3 regions of the Shewanella decolorationis genome follow, and region 2 is predicted to be linked to each of the others. Evidence: predicted binding sites of a transcription regulator. Region 2 holds the regulator's gene; each other region holds the start of a gene.
What was found. Region 2 encodes MetJ, which represses methionine synthesis genes. Its sites were predicted from a motif close to TAGACGTCTAGACGTCTA; they were not measured.
Positions count from the first base shown of each region.

Region 1: a site for MetJ is predicted at 1,755-1,772, ahead of metE (5-methyltetrahydropteroyltriglutamate--homocysteine S-methyltransferase). Genes of this name have one in related genera too.
Region 3: a site for MetJ is predicted at 1,925-1,942, ahead of metK (methionine adenosyltransferase). Genes of this name have one in related genera too.

Region 1 covers NZ_CP037898.1:2,191,219-2,194,503, forward strand. The annotation lists gene EYR25_RS10025 (HDOD domain-containing protein) at 1-719, shown strand, start outside; gene EYR25_RS10030 (LysR family transcriptional regulator) at 777-1,682, opposite strand; gene metE (5-methyltetrahydropteroyltriglutamate--homocysteine S-methyltransferase) at 1,883-3,285, shown strand, end outside.
Region 2 covers NZ_CP037898.1:457,834-461,118, forward strand. The annotation lists gene nrfD (NrfD/PsrC family molybdoenzyme membrane anchor subunit) at 1-684, shown strand, start outside; gene EYR25_RS02025 (sulfite exporter TauE/SafE family protein) at 869-1,612, opposite strand; gene metJ (met regulon transcriptional regulator MetJ) at 1,720-2,034, opposite strand; gene metB (cystathionine gamma-synthase) at 2,257-3,285, shown strand, end outside.
Region 3 covers NZ_CP037898.1:2,334,775-2,338,059, reverse strand. The annotation lists gene tkt (transketolase) at 1-1,509, opposite strand, end outside; gene metK (methionine adenosyltransferase) at 1,985-3,136, shown strand.

The sequences.
Region 1 (3,285 bases), 1.7 Mb from region 2:
TTGAGCAACAGGTTTTTACTCAAGTGAGAGCCATCATCTCGAATGAAGAGCAAGTAATTGGCCGCCGTGGGATTTTAATTCCACTCAAAAAGGCGATCCTTGCCGAAGGCGATATTCGAAACGTGATCGATATTATTTCGAGCGATCCCGCATTGGCTGCTCATATGTTGATGCGCAGTAATTCGGCGCAGGCTTCAGGCATAGTCGCTCCAAAATCTCGCTCCTTAAAAGACGCCCTGATCCGTTTAGGCCAAGTGAATATTTATCGCTATGCCTTTACCTTCTATTTGAAAGAACGCCTCGATGAATTGCCCCAACCCTATAAGAAGTTGGTACAAGGTTATTGGAAACTCACGGAAAATATCGCTACCGATGCGGTCGACAGCCTAGTAGACATGCCGGATGTTGAAGTCGACCCCGATGAAGTACAAACCTTGGCGTTGTTTAGCGTGTTCGGGCAAATTATTGCCTTAACGGCCTTTGCTTACTTAAATGCCAGCGCTGAGCAATCTTTCCCGTTAAGCGTGATTAAGTCATTGATTGATAATCAGCAGCAGACCTTAACCATCGAAGCCTTTGAGGCTTTAGATCTCGATCAGGATCTGCGCCAAGAGTTTATGATCGCCCATAATCTGCGTCAGACCCGTAATCAAAATTCTCCCGGGTTAATTCTACGCCGCGTGCTATCGATGCGTGGTTTATTGCTTAATCCGCTCTAAAAACCGCTCATAAAACAAAGCCTGCGATTGCAGGCTTTTTGTTATCAGTTTCAATGCTTAATTGGATTTTTGCTGACGCGCTAAGCCTTCGCTTGCCACCAGTTGCAGCCAATTTTGCACTAAGGCCGAGTTCGCGCTGTGGCGGCGATAGGCCCCAAATAGCGGGCGCTTTAAGCCTTCTTGGCCGAGTTTAACTGAAGCTAAACTCAAGCCATGTCCCTCATTGATAGACCAATTTGGTAAGGCGGCGATACCGTCCTTACAGGCAATCCGCTGCAATAACATCATGGTCAAATCGCAGGTCTTTTGTTCGCCCGCCTCAACACCTGCGGGTTCTAAAAAGTGGCGATAAATATCTAAACGCGCCAGTGGCACTGGGTAGCTGATTATGGGTAAACGAGCCAATTGCTTAGGCGTAACATAGGCTTCTTTCGCTAAGGGATGATCCTTGGCAACCACTAACTTCACTTCAAAATCAAACAAATGCTGATAGGCGAGCGAGTGCCCCGGCACGGGATCTGAGGTCAGCACTATATCGAGTTCGCCCATTTCTAAGGCATTGAGCGAATCGAACAGGTGACGGCTCGATAGATCTAACTCGGCCTGCGGATGATCTTGCCTAAATTGCTCCATCACTGGCATTAACCAGCGAAAACAGCTGTGGCATTCAATCCCGACTCTGAGCTGATTGATCTCTGTCTCTAGGCCATTTTTCAGATCCGTTTCCGTCTCTAACACCTTAGGCAGGATCTCTTCGGCGAGGTGCAACAGCCGTGCGCCTTCTTGAGTAAAGGAGAGGGGTTTGCTTTTACGCACAAAAATGGGCGAGTTAATTCGTTGCTCTAACTCCTTAATTTGATGGGAGAGAGCCGATTGAGTGACAAAACGTTTTTTGGCTGCGCCCGCCAAGCTGCCACTTTCCTTCAGTGCCATTAAGGTTCGCAGATGTCTTAGTTCGATCATGATCACTCCAAGTGAATTTCGCTCATGTTGTGCTTGAAATCAATTCGGTTGCTGGCATAGAGACTATCACAATAAACTTCTAGACGTCCAGACGCCCGTTGTGATTTATCTAGGCTTAAATGCGAAAAGTTGCCAAGAAAACACCATCAGCTGGGTGCTAGTGCCGAATATGGCTTATCTCAAATAAAGGAAGATATGGTATGCAATTAAACAGTCTTGGTTTTCCCCGTATCGGGCGTCGTCGTGAACTGAAATTTGCCCTCGAAAAATACTGGCGTGGTGAGAGCACTCAAGCTGAACTGCATGAGGTGGCCAAGGAGTTACGTCGTACCCATTGGCAATGGCAAGTGGCCGCGGGGATCGAGCAGGTACCCGTGGGGGATTTTGCCTTTTACGATCAAGTGTTAACCCTGAGTGCGACCCTAAACGCCATCCCTGATCGTCACCGCGGCGAGGGCGCTATCGATCTTGATACCTTATTCCGCGTTGCCCGTGGTCGTGCGCCAACGGGCACCGATGCGCCAGCCTCGGAAATGACGAAGTATTTCAACACTAACTATCACTACTTAGTGCCAGAGCTTAAGCAAGACCAAGTGTTCTCTATCGCCTATGAGCAGTTTTTTGATGAAGTGGCCGAGGCACAGGCGCTGGGTTATCAAGCCAAGCCCGTGTTGTTAGGTCCTGTGAGTTACTTATATCTGGCCAAAACCGTAGGTCAGGATTTCGATAAACTCAGCCTATTGCCCAATCTGTTAAAGGTCTATGCCGACATTCTTGCGCGTTTTGCCGCGCAGGGCGTGACTTGGGTACAGCTTGAAGAACCGATTCTTGCACTCGAATTAACCGCCGAGTGGCAAGCGGCGATTAGCGAAGCTTATCAAGCGCTTAAAACGGCTCAAGTGAAGATTTTACTCACTAGCTACTATGGCAGCATTAGTCATCATCAGGCGCTGGTTTCCGCGCTGCCAGTCGCTGGTCTGCACCTCGATTTAGTGACAGCTCCTGAACAATTGGCCTTGTTTGCCAATGCCTTAAGAGCAGATCAAATTCTGTCAGCGGGTGTAGTTAATGGCCGTAACGTCTGGGCGGCAGAGGTTGACCTGATTGTCGAGCGTATCGGCAGTGTTGCCAGAGATTTAGGTGCGCGCCTATGGATTGGCACCTCCTGTTCACTGCTTCACAGCCCTGTGGATTTAGAGGTGGAGACAACGCTCACGCCGACGCTGCGCCAGCAGCTTGCGTTTGCTAAGCAAAAGCTGTTGGAACTGGCCAATGTGCGCCAATTGTTGCAGGCCCCTGAGTCTGTCGCCGCCAAAGAGATCGTTAACACCTGTTTGGCACGCCGTGAGGCTAAAGCACAGGCGGCGGATGCTAAAGTGATCGCCCGTGTGGCTGCGCTGACCCAAGCCGACTATGAACGTGTGAGCGAATTTACTGAGCGACAAGCGGTGCAGCAGCGCAAGTATCGTTTGCCATTACTGCCCACGACCACAATTGGCTCATTCCCACAAACGCCTGCCATTCGAGGTTTACGTAGCCGCTGGCGCAAAGGGGAACTAAGCGATGCCCAATATACTGAGCAGTTGCAGCAAGTAATCCGCGA
Region 2 (3,285 bases):
ATTAACTATAACTTCCAGTCCGTTATGGCGATTGGGGTATTAGCGCTGCTGGCTTACTCCCCCTTGGCATTTGCCTACGCAATTTTAGTACTGCGTGATGAACTGCCAAAGTGGGGCTTAGGTTTCTTAGTGCCTATCGCTAAGCTGCTGATGCCCTTTAGAAAGCTGATTGAAGTGCTATTGTTTGTCCTCGCGATTGGCGTAGGCGCTTACACTGGCTTCTTAATTTCGGCGATGAATGCCTATCCGATGCTGAACACTGCGGTATTACCAGCGCTGTTCTTGGTATCTGGTTTATCGGCGGGCGCTGCGGCCAATGCGGTGCTGGCGCTGGTGATGTTCAAAACCGATAGTCACGACAAGACCTTAGCCAAAATGCATGGCTTAGAGCTGCCAGTGATGGCAATCGAAATCATGTTCCTGTTTATGTTGTTCTGCGCCTTGTACTTTAAGGGCGGTGCGGCGGCTGCGGCGCTGGCATCACTCACCTCTGGCGTGTGGGCAAGCGTATTCTGGATTGGCGTGGTCGGGATTGGCTTTGGTGTGCCACTGCTGTTTATGCTGTTGCCTGCCGCAACTCGCCACAGCAAGGGCGCGATGATTATGGTGGCCTGCGCCAGCTTAACCGGCGTGTTAGCACTGAGACACTTTATCGTGTATGCGGGACAAAGCTACCTGAGCTAAGTGATGTTAGCGAATGCTCTAACCCATGGCATTCAAACTAGCGCACAAATATGAGTATTACTTTAATACGATTAAGTGATACTCAAATGGGTTACAACACGCATCCCTGCAAGCAAAAAGCACCGGTAACGGTGCTTTTTTATGGCGGCAATTGGCTGCGATTGGAAGAGGATTATTGCGGTAATTATTGCGGCAATAGCTCAATCACAGATTTCACCGTAAGCACTAAGGCGCTGATAGCACAGAGGGCTAAGGTTGCCATCTTGGTCTTATGCTTATCCACATTCCCCACCAGTTTGCCCGCCACTAAATAGCCTAAAAACACTGAGGGCAACAGCATCAGGGATAACCATAAATGCTTAACTTCGAGCAGGCCCGTCACCCCAAGAATGACCAGCGCTATGGTCGAGCTGAAGATAAAGAAGGCTGATAGTGCGGCGCGAAACTTTGAGGCATCCTTACCCGCCAACAGAATCGCCATCGGCGGACCACCAATGGCGGCAATATTACCGAAGATCCCCGATACCACGCCCGCGCCAAATAGCGTCGCTTTATTCACTGGCAAGCTAAATTTATACAGGCTCAGCACCACGGCGACTGCCACAATGGCTGCAATCGCTAAACCAAGAATCGGCTGCGGCGCAAACAGCAACAGGCTGGCACCGATAAAACCTCCGGGTACTCGACCGATAAGCGCGTATTGCAAGCCATTGAATTCTAAATGGCCGCGTTCACGCAGTAGGGTGAGTAGGGCGATGGAAAAGCCCATCACAATCACCGGGGCGGGCACTAATTCGGGGTCGACAATATACAGCAGCGGACTCGCCACCACAGCAAGGCCAAAGCCAATCAGACTTTGGGTGAGGGCACCTAAAAACACAATCACAGACGCAATAGCGAGCGTTTGTGGATCTATCAAGGAGAACATAGGATTCCATCAAAATAAAATAGGGATCGTTACTCTAACCCATCAGGCAAGATGAGTATTAACGATCCCTAATGATTAGGTACGGCAGAATTATGGACGCCTGAGCGTTATTCCATATCTTCCCACTCGATCCCCATTTCGTCCATCAACCGCTTGGCTTCGGCGGGGATGCTATCTGGGCACTCTTTTGACAGATCGGCATCATCAGGCAGAGGCTGGCCGGTGTAGGCATGCAAAAATGCTTCGCACAACAGTTCGCTATTGGTGGCGTGGCGCAGGTTGTTCACCTGACGACGGGTACGTTCATCCGTGAGGACTTTTAGCACTTTGAGCGGAATAGACACAGTAATTTTCTTTACTTGTTCATTCTTCTTGCCATGTTCAGCATAGGGGCTGATGTATTCCCCATTCCATTCAGTCATTGACTCACCTGTTATAACGCTAAATTCGGGGCAGATTTTAAACCCTTACAGATTACAGTCAAATTATTGCTACTATTTCTGAGCGATTGCAAACAGATTTCTTTATGTTTAGACGTCTAAACGTCTTAACGCCTATTGACGATACCACTGGGCTTAGGTACATTTAGACGTCCAGACATCTCTTTGCGAACTTAGGAGTTCCCGATGACCGCAGGTAAATTAGTGACCGAACGTCAATTAGCCACATTAGCAGTGCGTCAGGGTATCGAAAGCGATACTCAGTATGGCGCTGTGGTGCCGCCAATTTACCTGTCGACGAATTACGCCTTCGATGGTCATAAAAATCCTCGTGAATTTGATTACAGCCGTTCCGGCAATCCTACCCGCAGCATCCTAGGTGATGCCCTAGCTAAGCTGGAAAAGGGCGCAACCGGTGTGGTGACTTGCACAGGCATGGCAGCCATTACCTTAGTGACCACTTTACTCGGCCCCGATGATTTGCTGGTGGTGCCCCACGATTGCTACGGCGGTTCGTACCGTTTATTTACTAACTTGGCTAAAAAGGGCCAATTTAAACTGCTGGTGGTCGATCAAACCGACGCCCAAGCGCTTGAGCAAGCCATCGCCCAGCAACCTAAGATGGTGTGGATTGAAACCCCATCTAACCCTCTGCTGCGAGTCGTCGATATCGAAGCTATCGCCAAGGCGAGCCACGGTGTGGGCGCGTTAGTGGTAGTGGACAACACTTTCCTCTCACCAATTTTACAGCAACCGCTATTACTGGGTGCCGATATCGTTATCCACTCCACCACTAAGTACATCAATGGTCACAGCGATGTGGTGGGCGGCGCGGTGATCGCCAAAGATCCTCAACTCGGCGAGACCTTACATTGGTGGTCAAACACCTTGGGCTTAACGGGTTCAGCCTTCGACAGTTATCAAACCCTGCGCGGTCTGCGTACCTTAGCCGTGCGTATTCGTGAGCACCAAAGCAATGCCCAGCGTATTGTGGATGTGCTGACGAGTAGTCCTGTGGTGAGCAAAGTGTATTATCCCGGCCTTACGGACCACCCCGGTCATGCCATTGCCGCCAAGCAACAAAAAGGTTTTGGCGCTATGCTGAGTTTTGAGCTTAAGGGCGGCGAGGCCGAAGTGGTCGCCTTTTTAGATGCCTTAAGTTTATTCAGCGTGGCCGAGAGTTTAGGCGGCGTAGAGAGTCTCGTGGCCGTACCCGCGACCATGACCCACAGG
Region 3 (3,285 bases), 1.9 Mb from region 2:
AGCCACTGCGGTTTCAGCCGCGTCACATGGGCGCCATACCGCCATGTTTGGCGTCATACGCAGGTTAGCTAATTGCTCAACTGGTTGGTGAGTTGGACCATCTTCACCTTGACCGATAGAGTCATGGGTGTAAACGAAGATGTTTTGAATACCCATCAGCGCAGACATACGGACTGCGTTACGTGCGTATTCCATAAACATCATGAACGTCGCGCCGTAGTTGATGAAACCACCATGCAGTGACACACCGTTCATGATGCCGCTCATACCGAACTCACGCACACCGTAGTACACGTAGTTACCCGCTGGATCTTCTTGAATGCCTTTAGAACCTGCCCACAGGGTCAGGTTAGAACCTGCTAAGTCAGCACTGCCGCCCAACAGTTCAGGCAGCATAGCGCCAAAGGCTGCAATCGCGTTTTGTGACGCTTTACGGCTCGCAATGCCTTCGCCTTTCGCTTGGCATTCTTGGATAAAGGCTTGTGCTTTGGCTTCGAAATCAGCTGGTAATTCACCTTTCAGTACACGGCGCTCGTATTCAGCAGCTAATTCTGGGTAAGCAGCAGCGTAAGCGGCAAACTTGTCGTTCCATGCAGCTTCACGGGCTGCTCCCACTTCTTTAGCATCCCAACCTGCGTATACGTCAGCGGGGATTTCGAATGGCGCATGTGGCCAGCCTAAGAATTCACGTGCCGCGGCGATTTCCGCATCACCTAATGGTGCACCGTGGCAATCGTGGCTGCCAGATTTGTTTGGTGAACCAAAACCGATAATGGTTTTGCAGCAGATCATTGTCGGCTTGTCGGTCACGGCTTTTGCCGCTTCGATAGCCGCGCGAATCGCATCGCTGTCGTGACCATCAACGTTAGCAATCACGTGCCAGCCGTATGATTCGAAACGTTTTGGCGTGTCATCGGTAAACCAGCCTTCAACATGGCCGTCGATAGAGATGCCGTTGTCATCCCAAAATGCGATCAGTTTGCCTAGGCCTAAGGTACCTGCCAGAGAACACGCTTCATGGGAAATACCTTCCATCAAGCAGCCATCGCCGAGGAAGCAGTAAGTGTAGTGGTCAACAATCTCATGACCTTCACGGTTAAACTGTGCCGCTAAGGTTTTTTCAGCAATCGCCATACCCACAGCGTTGCTGATCCCAGCACCTAATGGACCCGTTGTGGTTTCAACACCTGGGGTGTAACCGTATTCAGGGTGACCAGGTGTTTTTGAATGTAACTGACGGAATTGCTTCAGTTCATCCATTGGCAGGTCATAGCCAGTTAGGTGTAATAAAGAGTAGATCAGCATAGAGCCGTGACCGTTAGAGAGGATAAAGCGATCTCTATCGACCCATTTCGGATTGTTCGGGTTGTGCTTAAGGAAATCATTCCACAGCACTTCAGCAATATCTGCCATGCCCATTGGGGCGCCAGGGTGGCCTGAGTTTGCTTTTTGAACTGCATCCATACTTAACGCACGGATTGCGTTGGCGAGTACTTTACGGGAAGACATGCTCTCTCCTGCTTAATTTGTGGGGTCTAGCGGGCAATTTGGACGCATATTTTCCCCTACATAGCGAAGCGACGCAAACGAAAATTCACCACAATATTGCCTTCCCGCCCGCAATAGGACTTTTTACGATAAAAATAGCTTAAGGATGAACTATTCAAGCTAAGGCTTCGTACTTTAAGTCGCTATAACATAACCTTGTACGATTTCCCCCAAAGCTCATCTGGGTGGAAAAGAGGAAATGCCGCCGCGCATCCTTAGTGGAATCAGATGGATTTTAAACACTTTTAATTAATTATTTTCAATCAGTTAAATGACAACCATGCTTTTTAGTTCAAATTTTAAAGCTGAGATTTACCTCACTAAGTACAGAAATATTTAGCTTTGGGGGTGTCATGGCGATGAAATTCCACTAAAATAGCCGTCTAGATGTAGATGCTTCTACACGTTTGATTGCTAACAACGAGATTTTCCTACTATGGCAAAGCACTTGTTTACTTCTGAGTCGGTCTCAGAAGGTCATCCCGATAAAATTGCAGATCAGATTTCTGATGCTGTGCTAGACGCGATTCTGGCCCAAGATCCTAAAGCACGTGTTGCGTGCGAAACGTATGTCAAAACTGGCATGGTATTAGTAGGTGGCGAAGTGACCACCTCTGCCTGGGTTGATATTGAAGAGCTGACCCGTAAAACGGTTCGTGAGATTGGTTATATCCATTCAGATATGGGCTTCGATGCCGATTCTTGCGCCGTATTAAATGCGATTGGCAAACAGTCTCCAGACATCAATCAAGGTGTTGACCGCGCAGATCCAAAAGAGCAAGGTGCCGGCGACCAAGGTCTAATGTTTGGTTATGCCAGCAACGAAACTGACATTCTGATGCCAGCGCCAATCACCTATGCCCACGCATTAGTGAAGCGTCAATCAGAAGTGCGTAAAAACGGCACTCTGCCATGGTTACGCCCAGATGCGAAAAGCCAAGTCACCTTCGCTTACGAAGACAACAAAATTGTTGGTATCGATGCGATCGTACTGTCTACCCAACACAGCCCAGACATCGCCCAAGCAGACCTGATCGAAGGCGTGATGGAAACCATCATCAAACCAGTTCTGCCAGCACAATGGCTGAGCAAGGACACTAAATACTTCATTAACCCAACTGGCCGTTTCGTTATCGGTGGTCCAATGGGTGACTGTGGTTTAACCGGTCGTAAGATCATCGTGGATACCTACGGTGGTATGGCGCGTCACGGTGGTGGTGCATTCTCTGGTAAAGACCCATCAAAAGTTGACCGTAGTGCGGCCTATGCTGCCCGTTACGTTGCGAAAAACATCGTAGCAGCAGGCTTAGCGGACCGTTGTGAGATCCAAGTGTCTTACGCTATCGGTGTGGCTGAACCAACGTCTATCAGCGTTGAGACCTTCGGTACAGGTAAAGTGTCTGAAGAAGTCTTAATCAAGTTAGTCCGTCAACACTTCGACCTGCGTCCATACGGCCTAACCGAAATGTTGAACTTGGCTCGCCCAATTTATCAAGCAACCGCCGCTTATGGTCACTTTGGCCGCAGCGAGTTCCCATGGGAAGCGACGGATAAAGCTGACGCACTGCGCGCAGATGCAGGTCTATAATCTGCATTAAGATCACGCTTTAACTTGTAAAAAACCGCCTAAGGGCGGTTTTTTTATGCTTAAATCCCAACGCAAATGCATAGAAAGCCGAATTTATTTTAAGTTTTTTTCTCTTTTATAAATCAGCAAATTATGGAGCATACCCTCAA